2 regions of the Anaerostipes sp. 494a genome follow, and region 2 is predicted to be linked to the other one. Evidence: predicted binding sites of a transcription regulator. Region 2 holds the regulator's gene; the other holds the start of a gene.
The links. The regulator Rex, encoded in region 2, represses fermentation and respiration genes when NADH is low (regulators of the CRP and FNR family bind a similar motif). The targets are predictions, from matches to a motif close to ATTGTTAANTANTTAACAAT.
Positions count from the first base shown of each region.

Region 1: a site for Rex is predicted at 3,438-3,457, ahead of BHF70_RS01100 (shikimate dehydrogenase). Genes of this name have one in related genera too.

Region 1 is NZ_MJIF01000001.1:191,265-199,343, forward strand. Features, by position in the region: gene BHF70_RS01085 (MarR family winged helix-turn-helix transcriptional regulator) at 1-114, opposite strand, end outside; gene BHF70_RS01090 (oxidoreductase) at 276-2,273, opposite strand; gene BHF70_RS01095 (LysR family transcriptional regulator) at 2,406-3,296, opposite strand; gene BHF70_RS01100 (shikimate dehydrogenase) at 3,503-4,378, shown strand; gene BHF70_RS01105 (MFS transporter) at 4,413-5,597, shown strand; gene aroD (type I 3-dehydroquinate dehydratase) at 5,626-6,387, shown strand; gene BHF70_RS01115 (TRAP transporter small permease) at 6,584-7,084, shown strand; gene BHF70_RS01120 (TRAP transporter large permease) at 7,072-8,079, shown strand, end outside.
Region 2 is NZ_MJIF01000001.1:532,293-540,371, reverse strand. Features, by position in the region: gene hemW (radical SAM family heme chaperone HemW) at 1-685, shown strand, start outside; gene BHF70_RS02835 (S8 family peptidase) at 680-1,579, opposite strand; gene BHF70_RS02830 (glycosyltransferase family 2 protein) at 1,655-2,671, opposite strand; gene BHF70_RS02825 (ABC-F family ATP-binding cassette domain-containing protein) at 2,726-4,621, opposite strand; gene BHF70_RS02820 (redox-sensing transcriptional repressor Rex) at 4,799-5,449, shown strand; gene acpS (holo-ACP synthase) at 5,455-5,817, shown strand; gene BHF70_RS02810 (bifunctional ADP-dependent NAD(P)H-hydrate dehydratase/NAD(P)H-hydrate epimerase) at 5,814-7,328, shown strand; gene alr (alanine racemase) at 7,273-8,079, shown strand, end outside.

The sequences.
Region 1 (8,079 bases), 340 kb from region 2:
ATCTAAAACTTTGGGCTGTCCTAAAGAGAGTTCAGTATTTTTTAAAGATGTAAGCAAATCTTTCTGAAGCATCATATGATTTGCCATAAGAAGATAGTGAAAAGTATAATTCATAAAGGCTCCTTTCAAAATTAGAAAACTAATAATTAGAATTCTAACTATTAACATTTGATATTATAAAATGAAACAAGAATAAGGTCAAGAGAAAAAATTTATAAAGAAAAAAGAACATGATTGAATCATGTCCTTTTTTAAATGGTATTTATATTGAAGGTTTACAGATAATCAAGGTCTGCAAGAGTACTTAAAATGTTGTGTCCTTCCTGCACACCATCAATGATTCTTCTTGCACGAACGCTGTCTCCGATGTTGAGAATTTCAACGTCTGTGTCAGAGAATGCTTCGCGAATTTCATCAAGGATTGGAGTGTTTGCTCTCATACCAAGACACACGAATCCATAATCAAATGGAAGTTCTTTTTCCTCTCCATCTGCTTTTACAACAAAACAGTCACTGTTAACCTGGCAAAGAGCAGTATTTGGCATCTGCTTAACATTGTATTTATTCATTAAAGCAGTGGTACCTGCTTTAGATACAGGATCAAGATCTTTTCCAATCTGTGGCATCATTTCAACGATACTAACCTGAGCACCTTTTGGGGCGAAATATTCAACTACATCAAGTCCTACAGCTCCACCACCGATAACAACAACTTTCTTATCGGAACAATCTTCTGGATAGTTAGAAAGATTGTTAATCATTCCTGAAATAGACGATACTTTAGAACCTTCTTTGTCAATATGATCATGAAGACCTTTGATTGGCGGAAGTAAAGGATTAGATCCTGTTGCATTTACGATAATATTTGGATGTAATGCCTGAATCAGTGGTAAAGTAGCTTCCTGGCCTTTAAAAATAAACAGGTTAGTCAGTTTGGAAGCACGATTAATAAGGTAAGTTGGGAAGTCTCCCAGACGTTTTTTGTCTGGAATCTTTGAAATTTCAACAGATAATCCACCTAAATGATCTTCTTTCTCAAATAAGAATGTTGTACAGCCAACTTCTGCTGCAGTACAAGCTGCTTCCAGACCGGCAGTTCCACCACCAATAACAATAACATTACAAGGTTTATTTATTTTTTTCTTTTTATAATCAAATCCAGAGTTAACAGTTGGATTAATGGTACAACGGATTGGACGGTTAACTCCAATACGGTTTCCTGCACATCCTATGTTACAGGAGATACATTTACGAAGCTCATCTTCGCGTCCTGTGGCAACTTTTTTTACCCAGTGAGGATCAGCAATCAGTCCACGACCCATACCGATAATATCTGCATCTCCGCGACCAAGAATATCATCAGCGATACGAGGATCACGGATGTTCCCCATGGTAACACAAGGTTTTTCAAATTTTTCTTTGACAGCTTTTGCCATATAGGAACGCCATCCGTCTTTTAAATAGTTTGCATCAATCTGGTACTGGATAGAACTGTTTAATCCGGCGGATACATCAAAAGCATCCACTTCATCCTGAAAATAAGAGAGAAGTTCTAAAGTATCTTCTAAAGTATTACCACCTTCTACAAACTCATCTGCACTGATACGGACAAAAATCGGGAACATAGGTCCGACATGTTTTCTGACCTCTTCTATAACTAATTTTGCAAAACGTGCGCGATTCTCTGGACATCCACCAAATTCATCGGTTCTTTTATTAGTTGTAGGGGAGAGAAACTGACTGATTAAGTAAGAATGTCCAGCATGAATCTCAACACAATCAAATCCGGCAGCCTGTGCACGTGCAGCAGCTTCACCGTATTTTTTTGCAATAGCTATAATTTCATCTTTTTCCAGAGGGCGAGGAATTTCTCCACCGGTTTTTGATGGAATATCAGAAGCAGAAACCGGTTGCATATTTGTTCTTTTTGATTGTGCAGATGCTCCGGCATGGTTTAACTGAAGGCCGATACATGCACCGTGAGAATGTACTGTCTCACACAATTTAAAGAAACGAGGCATATAATTGTCATGATCGATACGAATCTGTGTTGTACCATTTGATCCAAGAGGAGAGTCAACACTTGCATTTTCAACCATGATTAATCCAACGCCGCCTTTTGCTCTTTCTGTATAATAATCAATGTGTAAAAAACTCATTTCACCAGTCTGTTCACCATAGTTGGTTCCCATAGGAGTCATCATAATACGATTTCTCATGGTCATTGTTTTAATGGTTAGTGGTGAAAAAATATTCTTATAATTGCATTTCATAAAATAAAAACCTCCAAATAATTACATCTTCCATAAGTGAGGTTGTTATCATTAAATTTGGGTGTGATTTTTAATGATGACTGTATTATACCATCCAGACAAATATTTAACAAATTGATATTTTGTGAGAAATTAATAAAATCTATCTATGGTTTTTTTAACAAAGTCAATGAAATTCTGGACAGATGGAAGCATTATAGAATTTTTCAGATATGCCATGTAAACTGTATGGTATGGTTTTACGTTAGCCAGATGTAGAATTTCAACATTATAGTCACGTAAAGATTCTACATGAGCGACGAATCCAATACCAAAATTCTCAGCTACAAGGGAAGCAATGGCATTTTCATCTGGGGTTTCAAAGGCAATGGAAGGTTTCATGTGATTCTGCCGGTAAATGGAATTGGTAAATCGTCCAAGACCAGAAGTATGATCATATCCTATAACAGGGTAATCTAACAAATCTTCTATTATAATAGGCTTTTTATTTTTGAGAGGGTGTCCTACCGGGGTAATGATAACCATTTCCTGATTAATAATAGGAATAAATTCAATTTCAGGTTCATCGGGAACATAAGATCCGAAAATAATATCATATTTTTCGGACTTTAAACCGGAGATGAGTTTTTTTGTAATATCCTGATTAAGAGAAAAAGTGACATCTTTATTCTGCTCAGTATTTAGAAAGTTGCGAACCATATGAGGAATATAAGATTTTGCCAGAGGAAACACATAACCGATATCAATATGTCCTCCAGAAGCATTTGATAAAGCTTTCATTTTTGTTTCGGCAACTTTTATTTCTTCCAGAATCCGGTTTACATGTTCAAGAAAAATCTGCCCATATTTTGTCAGTTTAATATTACGTCCGTTTTTTTTAAATAAAGGGATTCCAAGTTCATCTTCCAGATTTGCGATAGACCGGCTTAAACTTGGCTGGGATATATTTAATGCAGTTGCAGCCTGATGATAATGCTGTAATTGAGCAACTTTTTGAAAATAATATAATTGATTTAAATTCATAACTCCTCCAGAAAAATATTTCTTTATTATAATGTGAATATCTAATAATATTTTAACACGATTAATAGCAAAAAGCTATCAATTATTTGCAAAAGATATATTAGAAGTATCAATAAAAGTGATGTATAATATAGCCATAAGGTTGTTAAAAAATTAACTTTTGGGTGAACACAACAAACTATAAAGAATTTATAAGGAGAAAAAATATGGCAGAAAGAATCACAGGTCATACAGAATTAATTGGATTAATGGCTTATCCAATCAGACATTCCAGCTCACCAGCAATGCATAATGAAGCATTTGCAACTTTAGGACTTGACTATGCATACCTTGCATTTGAAGTTGATAATGATACTTTGGAAGATGCGGTAAAAGGGCTTCGTGCTTTAAAAATGGTAGGTTCTAATGTATCTATGCCAAATAAAACAGTTGTAGGACAGTATCTTGATGAGTTATCTCCAGCAGCTGAAATGGCAGGAGCAGTTAACACAATTGTCAACGACAATGGAAAATTAATTGGACATATTACAGACGGTATCGGATATATGCAGTCTTTAAAAGACAATGATATTGATGTGATTGGTAAGAAAATGACAATCACAGGAGCCGGTGGTGCAGCAACAGCAATTGAAATCCAGGCAGCATTAGATGGTGTCAAAGAAATGTCAATCTTTAATATTAAAGATAAATTCTGGGAAAATGCGGAAAAGACAGTTGAAAAGATTCGTGCTAACACTGACTGTATCGTTAATCTTTATGATTTGGATGATAAAGAAAAATTAAGAGAAGAAATTGCAGACAGTTATTTATTTGCACAGGCAACTGGTGTTGGAATGAAGCCATTAGAAGGACAGTCAGTTGTACCTGATAAATCTTTCTTCCGTCCAGACCTCATTGTAACAGATACAATCTATGCTCCAAGAGAAACTGCTTTATTAAAAATGGCAAAAGAAGTTGGATGTAAAACAATGAATGGACTTGGAATGATGTTATTCCAGGGAGATGCAGCTTTCCATTTATGGACAGGAAAACATATGCCAATTGATCATATGAAAGAAGTATTAGATATTAAATACGATTAAGAATAAGATAAATATTTACTGAGAGGAAATAATAATGAATAAAAAATATTTACCAAGTGCCCTAATTTTATATTTAAACTATTTTATCCATGGAATCGGTTGTTCCATTTTAAGTCAGCAGGTAGTAAAAGAAATGCTGGCAGCCCAGTGGGGATTGTCTGATGTTATGGCAGTTACATCCATTGCAGCAGCTTTAGGTTTAGGACGTCTGATTTCCCTTCCGTTTGCAGGACCTTTATCTGACAAATTAGGACGTCGTTTATCAGTGATCATCGGATGTGCTTCTTACGTGATCTTCTTAGTGGGAATTGCATTTTCACCAAACACAACAATTGCGTACATCGCAGCAGTTCTTGGTGGTATCGCTAACTCATTCCTGGATACTGCGACATATCCTGCAGTTGCAGAAATTATTGATAAATATACAGGGATTGCAACAATGGGAATCAAATTCTTTATTTCTATTGCACAGTTACTGATGCCTTTCTTCTTAGGTGTTGTTGCCGGATCAAGCCTGTCATACCTGATGCTTCCAGTTGTAGCAGGTGTTGCAATCGGAGTTCTTGGAATCCTTGCAATTTTTGCACCGTTCCCAGCAGCATCTGAAAGTGGAAAATCTGAATCACTGATTCAGAATATTAAAAATGCAAATTTCTCTATTGAAAGTATTGCATTGATCTTAATTGGTTTTACAAGTACAGCTACATTCCAGTTATGGTTAAACTGTGCTCAGACATTTGGAACAGAAATCGCCAAAATCCCGTCAGAATCCGTATCTGTTATGCAGACATACTATTCTGCTGGAACAATGGTAGCACTGGTAGTTACAAGTTTATTAATTACAAAATTTAAACAGGTTCGCTTCCTGGTAATCTATCCGGCAATTTCTGTAGTGATGCTTGCTCTTGTATATGTGATTAAAACACCTGTAATCTGTTATATTGGTGCATTTGTTATTGGTTATTCTGCAGCTGGTGGAGTTCTTCAGATGGCTACAGCAACTGTAAATGACCTGTTCCCTAAAATCAAAGGTACAATTACAAGTTTAGTTATGATTGCATCCAGCTTGTGTAACTATACAATCTTAACAGCAGCAGCAAAAATGACATCTAGTCAGGTAATCGTTATGAATCTTGTAATTACTATTATTGGTGTGGTACTTGCTTTATTTGTAAATATGAGATATGGTACATTATTGAAGAATGTTGATGCAGAATAATAAAGTAAGACAATAGGAGGTATTGTCAATGAATCCGGTAGAAGTAAGAAATATTAAAATCGGCGAAGGGGTACCAAAAATCTGTGTCCCTATCGTTGGTGTAACAAAAGATGAAATTATTGCAGAGGCAAAAACATTTGACAGCATTCCGGTAGATGTTGTGGAATGGCGTGTTGACTGGTTTGAAGGTGTTTTTGATTTTGCTAAGGTTGAGGATGTATTAAAAGATTTAAGAGATGCTTTAGGTGATACTCCAATTCTTTTTACTTTCCGTACATCTAAAGAAGGTGGAGAGAAAGCAATTGAAGCCGAACCATATAAAGAATTAAATATTGCAGCAGCTAAAACAGGATATGTAGATCTTGTGGATGTGGAAGTATTTACTGGAGATGATATTGTTAAAGATATCGTTGCAGCTGCACATGAATGTGGTGTTAAAGTAGTTGCATCTAATCATGACTTTGATAAAACTCCAGACAAAGATGATATTGTAGGAAGACTTCGTAAAATGCAGGATTTAGGTGCTGATATTCCGAAAATTGCTGTTATGCCTCAGAATAAGAAAGATGTTCTCACATTACTGGCTGCAACAGAAGAAATGAGCAACGAATATGCAGATCGTCCGATTATTACAATGTCTATGGCAGGAACAGGTGTAATCAGCCGCCTTTGTGGAGAAGTGTTTGGTTCAGCATTGACTTTTGGTGCTGCGAAAAAAGCATCTGCACCAGGACAGATGGGTGTTGATGATTTGAAGACAGTATTAGAGTTATTACATAAAAGTCTTTAAGGGCCATGTATTTAAATAGACTTGAAAGAGTCAGCAAGCAGTGCTGACTCTTTTGAATATATAGAGAAATATTATGGAAATAATAGATAGGATTTATTTGTGCTGTTTGCATATTCCTAGTATAATTATGTATGGTTGTTAAAAGAATAACTTTTTGGAAAATGATATTTTTTTCAAAAAGGGAGAGAGGAAAAAGATGTTAAAATGGCTTGATGAAAATTTAGAAGAATTTTTAATGGTTATGTTGCTTATAGCTATGACCCTGATTATGGGAATTCAGGTTTTTGCAAGATATGCTCTGGGTGCATCATTATCTTGGTCTGAAGAAATAACCAGATACTTGTTTATCTGGTCAGGATTTATCAGTGTCAGTTATTGTACGAGAAAATGTATTTCCATTAAGATCGAACAGTTTGTTGGAATGTTCTCAAGAAGAGGACAGGCAATTTTTAAAGTAATTAATCATACTATTGAACTGGCTTTGTTCTTCTATTTAATTCCGTACGCAGTACTTTATTTAAAAAGTGCATTTGAAAGTGGACAGGTAAGTCCCGCATGTGGAATTCCAATGTATTATATCCAGGCAGCACCGTTGGTAAGTTTTGTTTTAGTTGCATTTCGTATTATTCAGCGATGGATCATAGAATTCCGTATTGCAATAAAGAAAGATAAGGGGGAAGAAGAATGTCAGCATTAGTTGTATTTATTATCTTTTTTGTATGTTTAATCATTGCGATACCTATTTCCATTGGTCTTGGAATTGTATCTGTGCTCCCTGGAGCTTTTGATCCATCATTTACTGCCAGTGGACAGTTTGTTATTAGATCTATGCTAGGTGGAATTGATAGTTTTCCTCTTCTTGCTGTTCCAATGTTCGTTTTATCTGGAATGATTATGGCAAAAGGTGGAATTTCAAAAAAGATTTTTGATGTATTTGTTTATTTTATAGGAAAATTAACAGCAGGAATGCCATGTGCAGTTATTGTTACCTGTCTGTTTTATGGAGCAATTTCAGGATCCGCTCCTGCAACAGTGGCGGCAGTAGGCAGTATGACAATTCCGATTCTTGTAAAACTTGGATATGACAAAGTATTTGCTACATCCATTGTTGCAGTAGCCGGAGGACTTGGAGTCATTATTCCTCCAAGTATTCCGTTTATTATGTTTGGAATGGCATCTGGAGAATCTGTCAGTGACCTGTTTATTGCAGGAATTGTCCCTGGAGTTTTTATAGGGCTTTTACTAATGCTCTATGCAGTTTTTTATTGCAGAATACATGGTGAAGATAAAGAAAAAATTAGTGAAGCAGTAGATGAGCTTCATCAGAAGGGATTTTTAAAAGTATTTAAAGAAAGCTTTTTTGCTTTATTAAGTCCTGTAATTATTTTGGGATGCATCTATTCAGGAGTTGCATCGCCTACAGAAGCAGCAGTTATTTCTGTATTTTACTCTGTGGCAGTAAGTCTGTTTGTATATAAATCTATTAAGGTAAAAGATTTGTGGCAGGTTATGGTGGAAGGAGTCAGAACTTATGCACCGATTTTATTTATTCTGGCAGCATCAGTTGCATTTTCCAGAGTTTTAACGTTGATGAGAGTACCTCAGTCCGTTAGTGAATGGATTTTAGGAAACTTTACCAATAAAATTATTGTTCTTCTTGTTATTAATATCTTCCTGCTGATTGTAGGAATG
Region 2 (8,079 bases):
AAAAGCCGGGTTTGAGAATATTAATGTAGATCTGATGAGTGCAATTCCAAAACAAACGATAAAATCTTATGAGGAAACACTTAGAAATGTAGCAGAATTGAAGCCTGAGCATATTTCTGCATATAGTCTGATCATTGAAGAGGGAACAAGGTTTGCACAAGATGAATCTATTGGATTATATTTGCCGTCAGAAGAAGACGAAGTTTCCATGTACAAGATGACTGGAGAAATTCTTGTAGAGTATGGTTATGAAAAGTATGAGATATCTAACTATGCCAAGCCGGGCTATGAGTGTATACATAATCTGGGTTACTGGTCACAGATTCCTTATCTGGGAGTAGGACTTAATGCAGCTTCATATCTGGATGAAAAACGTTTTGAAAATTCTTTTTCTATGAATGAATATCTGGCAACCGATTATTTTCCAAAAGTGTTTGAAGAAACCAAACCCTTAACCTTGGAAGCACAAATAGAAGAATTTATGTTTTTGGGGCTTCGTAAAACCAAAGGGGTATCAAGAACAGAATTTAGGCAAAAATTCCATCAGCCTATGAATTATTTTTATAGGAATGTAATAGAGAAAGCCATAGGCTGCGGATGGATGAAAGAAAAGGATGATATGTTATCATTGACGGAAAAAGGAATTCTTATCAGCAATCAGGTATTGTGTGAATTCCTGTTATAGGTCTAATAATTTTTTTAGATTGATTTTCCCCCAGCCCTGATGGTGTCTGGGGGTTTTTAATTGGTCGCAATTGTTTTTTAATTTTAGTTTTGCGTCTTTATTGGTGTAATATGGATATTTTTCGATTAAAAGTGCCATTGCACCGGAAACCACAGGGGTTGCCATTGAAGTACCGCTTTTTATAGTGTAGTGGTTGTTGATACTGCAGGAATAAATATTTGTTCCTGGTGCTACAACATCAGGTTTCATAACACAAGAACGAGTTGGTCCTCTTCCGGAATAGTGACTGGAAAAACGGTAATTACCTATGATTTTCATAAAGTCATCGCTGGAACCAACGGTGATGATTTTTCTGCTGTTTCCGGGAATAGAGATACTCTGAGGACCTGGACCGTGATTGCCTCCGGCAATACAAACGATAAGACCATCATCCCATAATTGATCCACATAGCGAAGAATCTCTCTGGAAGATTCATCTTCGTTGGTTTGCGCAGTGCCTATGGAGATGTTTACGATTCGAATATCATAACTCTGATAGTTTGTATGAATCCAATCCAGACCGCGGATAAAAGCGGATGGAATACCATTTCCAAAAGAATTTAAAACTTTTAATGAGATAATGTGTGATTTCGGAGCAATCCCAAGAATATCATTGCCATAAGGACAGGAAGAAGCTGCTATTCCGGTAATATGAGTACCATGTCCATTGTCGTCATAGTATTTGGTTTTATGATTAACAAAGTCAATAAATGCAGCAATACGATGATCAGCTGGAGCAAAGTCTTTATGGGGAAAAAGACCGGTATCCAGAAAAGCAATACCGATTCCTTTTCCCATAAGACCCTGTTTATGAGCAAGATCTGCATGAATTTGTTCTGAGATGGATTGTAACATAGATTTCTCCCTACTGTTATATTATAGAATACGTACAGCAGAGAAAAAGGATACATCAGATGTGGGGTGAGAAAATTAATTAAAACCGATAAATTTTCTCGCGGCTTTGTATATACCAATGGTTGTTTTTCTTCCGCCTCTTCCTGGAAGATTTACTGCATAGCCAACAATGCTGTGGCGAATTTTACGATAAAGAGATTTATCTTTATCATATAGATATTTCCATAATTCTTTCTTCATCTGAATATGCTCCGGCTTGCCTGATTTCAAGGCAATAATAGAAGAAATACACATGATGATAGACAGATAATGCCGCATATAACGGGCAAGAGGTTTGGTGGTGATGTTGAAACCAGCCATATAATCAATCATGATTTTTGTAACTAAAAACTGCTGATCGATTCTCTTAATCATATTTATTTCGTTTACAGACTGATCATCTCGACCGATAAAATAGCGGTAGAAATTTACATCCAGATAATACATGTTTTTTACATATGGAAGTGGTTTATATACATAAATGTTGTCAACATAAAATGTATGTTCTGGAAGTTTTAGCTGGCATTCCCGAAGCAGTGCTGTACGATAAATAACAGAATGCATAAGAATATACTGTCCAATAGGAAATCGTTTTACATCATTCCAGCAGAATACTTTATTGTGAGGAATGGCATGACGATAATGGATAACAGTTTTTTTTCTGGCACCCTGTTTTTCGTAAACATAGTTTGCAAGAAGCATGTCAAGAACAGTTCCTTTTTCATAGAAACTAGATAAAGTATCCATGATTTTGTCATAGGCTGCCTGATTAACCCAGTCATCGCTGTCTACAACTTTTAAGTATATGCCGGTGGCATTGGCAATTCCGGCATTGACTGCGCCGCCGTGTCCTTTATTCTCCTGGTGGATGGCACGGCAAATAGTAGGATATTTTCTCTGATATTCATCTGCAATTGCTGCAGTATGATCAGAAGAACCATCATTAACGATTAAAATTTCAACATTTTCGCCACCTGGTAAAAGTGTGTCAATGCAGTGACGCATATATTCCTGAGAGTTATAGCAAGGTACTACAAAGGATAATAATTTCATGATAACCTCCATATAATTATTATGATTTCTCTAATTATACCCCTTTTTACAAAATTAGCAAAGGGTTTCCCATTCTTCATACAATTCTTCCAGAGAATCAGTAATAGAAGCCTGCTCATTACCGAGCTCCATTAGTTTTGCAACATCTGTAGCAATTTCTGGCAGTGCCATTTGTTCTTCAATCTCAGACTGGCGTTCTTCTAGCTGTGTGATTTGTTCTTCGACTTTTTTTAGGCGATTTTCCTTTTTCCGCTGTTTTGCCTGAAGTTCTTTCTGCTGCTGCCAGTCAAGCTTGGATTCCGTGATTTCTTCTGCCGGGTTATTATCTGCAGTAATAATGGCTTCTTTTTCTTTTTGTTTTAAATAATCCTGATAATTACCAGTATAAGATGTCAATCCGCTATCAGAAATTTCAAGAATACGGGTAGATGTTTTGTTAATAAAATAGCGATCATGAGAAACGTAAAAAATTGTTCCTGTATAAGCGTTCATGGCAGATTCCAATATTTCTTTTGAATGGATATCCAAATGGTTTGTAGGCTCGTCCAGAATCAGAAAATTGGCATGAGAAAGCATTAGTTTTGCCAGAGATACACGCCCTTTTTCTCCTCCGCTTAAAGAAGATATCGGTCGAAAAACATCTTCTCCATAAAACAGAAATGCTGCCAGAGTATTTCGTATTTTTGTATTTGTAAGGTCTGGATATGAGTCGGATATTTCATCAAAAATTGTTTTTGAATCGTCCAGGTTATCTTGAGCCTGGTCATAATATCCGATAGATACACCAGCCCCAAGCTGAATCAGACCACTGTTTTTACTGATCTTTTTACATATGATTTTCAATAATGTTGTTTTTCCAGTACCATTTGGTCCGATCAGAGCAACACGTTCACCTCTAAAAATATTACAGCTGATATGATCAAACAGAGGCTTTGAGCCGAATGATTTTTTCACATCTTTTAATGTCAGAACATCATTACCGCTGATTACTTCAGGTTCAATGATAAGACGCATATCAGAATTATATTCCATTGGTTTCTCAAGAATTTCCATCTTATTTAAGGCTTTTTCGCGACTTTCAGCACGTCGAATGGATTTTTCGCGATTAAATTGCTTTAGTTTTTTGATAACTTCCTGCTGGTGTTTAATTTCCTGCTGCTGATTTTCATATTCCTTTTGGCGGATAGCTTTGATCTGATCTCGTTTTTGAATAAATTGAGAATAATTTCCATCAAAAAGCATAGATTTTCCCAGTTCGATTTCCATAACTTTGTTGACAATCTTGTCAAGAAAATAGCGGTCATGGGATACGATAATCACCGCTCCGTTATAATGGGACAGGTAATTTTCCAGCCATCGAATGGATTCTACATCCAGATGATTGGTAGGCTCGTCCAGTAATAAAACATCAGGATTTTTCAATAGAAGTTTTCCGAGGGCTACACGTGTCATTTGCCCTCCTGATAATGTACTGATCTGTTTCTGGAAATCTTCTTCACAAAATCCAAGTCCTTTTAAAATCCCGGTAATTTCACTTTTGTATGCAAATCCATTTAACTGTTCAAAACGATGGGTGGCATTGGTATATTGTTTCATTTTCTGCTCAAGTTCTTCACCACTTAAATGTTGCATTTCGTGTTCGCATGTTCGCATTTCATGGTCCAGTTCAATTATTTCCTGCTTTACGGAAAGCAGTTCATCAAAGATTGTATGGTGAAAGCTATGATTCTGATGCTGTGCCAGATATCCTAGAGATGTATCTTTTTTCATGGATACTTCTCCGTCATCTGCACTTATTTCTCCAACGAGAATTTTTAATAATGTGGATTTTCCTGCACCGTTATATCCGATAATCGCCAGTCGGTCATTTTCATTTAAGTGGAATGAAATATTCTGTAAAACAGGTTTTTCGACAAATGTTTTACAAATATTCTGGCATGATAAAATCATAAGTCAATAACTCCTTCTATTATATAAAATATTATTTTCAATGAAGACACTAGAATTCAGAATATCATATTTTCATATAAAATGGAATAATTTTCATTTGGAAACTAATGAGAAAGATTGACAGTTATTAGACAATCTTATATAATTAAAATAGAAATAAAGTTTGGAGGAAATAAAATGGGAAATACAAATAAAAATATTTCATCAGCTGTAATAAAACGTCTTCCAAGATATTTCCGATATCTTGGTGCATTAAAGGCAAAAAATATTACCAGAATTTCTTCTAAGGAACTGAGTGAACGTATGATGGTAACAGCATCTCAGATACGCCAGGATTTAAATAATTTTGGAGGATTTGGACAACAGGGCTACGGATATAATGTGGAAAATCTGTACACCGAAATTGGAAAAATTTTAGGGCTGGATAAGAGAAATGATATGATCATTGTCGGAGCAGGAAACCTGGGACAGGCCCTTGCGAATTATCAGTCATTCAATGAAGATTATGGATACAAAGTAATGGCGTTATTTGATGTCAATCCAAAACTGATAGGTATTTCTGTTCGTGGAGTTAAAGTGCTGGATATTGATGATATGGAAGATTATATCAAACACCATAATATCAAGATTGCAGCATTGACACTTCCAAAAGACCAGGCTCCAAGTATAGCTAAAAAGATGGTTGAATGGGGTATTCGAGGATTTTGGAACTTCGCTCCAGTGGATTTGCATCTTCCGGAAAATGTTACAGTAGAAAATGTACATCTTGCTGAAAGTTTAATGACATTGACTTACAATATACATAATCGGGAAGAGAATGGAGAGTAAGAAAGATGATTGTCGGGATAGGAACAGATCTGGTAGAAATCAGCAGGATTCAGAAAATGATCTCAAGGCATAAAACTCTGAATCGAATATTTACGACAAATGAATTATCCGATGCAAATAATAATGCTACGACTTTAGCTGGTAATTTTGCTGTAAAGGAAGCCGTTTCCAAAGTATTTGGGACCGGCTTTTTCGGTGTAGAAGCAAATGAGATAGAAGTACTTAGAGATCATAAAGGTAAACCATATGTAAAATTGTATGGACAGGCAGAAAAAATGGCGGAAAATCTTAAAATTGAAAAAATTCATATTTCCATTACAAATACAGGGAAATATACACAGGCATTTGCGATAGGAGAGTGCTTATGAAATATGTTTTGACAAATAAAGAAATGCAGGATATTGATAGAAAAACTATTGATCAAATAGGAATTCCGGGCTTAGTGTTAATGGAGAGAGCTTCAGAGGCTGTGGCAAATGTGGTGAAAGAATATGCGAAAAAAGAAAGTCGTATTTTGATAATTGCAGGTACAGGAAATAATGGAGGAGATGCACTGGCTGCGGCAAGGATTCTCCTTGAACAGAAATATAGGATAGATTTTACTATTGTTGGAAATGTAGAAAAGGCTTCAAAAGATTTAAAACTGCAACTTTCAATTTTAGAAAATCTAGGATTTTATCCTGTTGATGATGTGAAATATGAAAAATATGATTTTTTGGTTGAAGGAATCTTTGGTGTGGGTCTATCAAGAGAAGTAGGAGGCATTTTCAAAGAGGTAATTCAACAGATTAATCAGTCTGGAAAGAAAGTTATTTCCATTGATATTCCTTCTGGAATCAGCGGAGACAGCGGGAAAGTTCTTGGCTGTGCAGTGAATGCTGATGTAACAGTGACATTTGGAGGATTAAAAAGAGGTCATTTGCTGTATCCGGGCAAAGATTATTGTGGTATTACAAAACTGGTATCTATTGGATTTCATGATCAGACCATACAAGAATATGCAAGTGCCTTTACATTTGCGGATGAAAGGAATATAATGCCGCCGAGGGCCAATGATTCCAATAAAGGAACTTATGGTAAAATCCTTATGATAACAGGTAATGAAACCATGTCAGGAGCAGCGGCTTTTGCAGGAGAAGCTGCTTTAAGAATGGGAGCCGGACTGGTAAAGATTCTTTCTGACGAATCAAACCGAGGAATATTACAAACAAGGCTGCCAGAGTGCCTTTTTGGAACAAGAAACCAGCTGAAAGAATCTTTGGAATGGTGTGACTGTATTTTGTTTGGACCGGGAATCGGGGTATCAGAACAGACCAGAGATATGCTACAGTATATAATGGAGCATGGGAAAAAGCCATTGATCATCGATGCAGATGGGTTGAATACTATCAGCAGGTATCAAATGGATGTACAATATGAATACGGTCTTATTTTGACACCTCATCTTATGGAAGGTGCCAGACTGTTGTCAAAGCCGCTGGAAGAAATAAAAAAAGATATCTGTCAGGCAGCAGAGGACATTGCCCGAAAGTACCATGGAACGGCTGTGTTAAAAGATGCAGCAACAGTAGTGACAGAAAAATCTCATTTGCTATATATCAATCAAAGTGGAAATCATGGAATGGCAACAGGCGGAAGCGGAGATGTTCTGGCTGGAATGATTGCCGGGCTTCTTGGTTCTGGAATGTCTTCCTATGAGGCAGCCATAAAGGGTGTGTATCTTCATGGACTTGCAGGAAATGCCGCAAGAGATGAAAAGGGTCCATATAGCATGATAGCGTCAGATATTTTAAAACACATAAAAGATGTAACAGGAGGAGAATATGAATCAGTATTACCGGGTGCATGCAGTTATCGATCTGGATGCAATCTGCAATAATATAAACGAAGTAAAAAGAGTAATAGGACCAGATGTAAAAGTTATGCCAGTTATTAAAGCTGACGGATATGGACATGGAGCAGTGCCTATTGCAAAAGCCTTAAATGAAATTGGTGTAGATGCATTTGCAGTTGCCATCATTGAAGAAGGAATTACTCTTAGAAATCATGGAATTAAACAGCCTATCGTAATTTTAGGATATACCTCTGAGTATCAATATGGTGCTTTGATTCAATATGAAATCCAGCCAACGGTATTTTGTTATGAAATGGCAGAATCCTTGTCAAAAATAGCAGTTGCACTGGGAAAAGATGCAAAAGTGCATATTAAACTTGATACTGGAATGAATCGCATTGGATTTAAGCCTACAAAAGAATCTCTGGAAACTGTTATAAAGATCTCTAAGCTTCCTAATATTAAAATTGAAGGTATTTTTACACATTTTGCCTGTGCAGATGAAGAAAATAAGGATTCTGCAAAAAAACAAAAAGCTGAATATGATAAATTTATAGGGTGGCTGGAAGAACAGAATATTGATATTCCGGTTAAACATGTTTCCAACAGCGCTTCCATTATTGATATGGATCAGTGGAGAATGGATATGGTACGTTCAGGTATTATTACCTATGGTTTATATCCGTCAGAAGAAGTGGCTAAGGATGTCTTAAATTTAAAACCGGCTATGTCCTTAAAGACACATATTGTACATGTAAAGGAAGTGGAACCTGGTGAAGGAGTCAGCTATAATCAT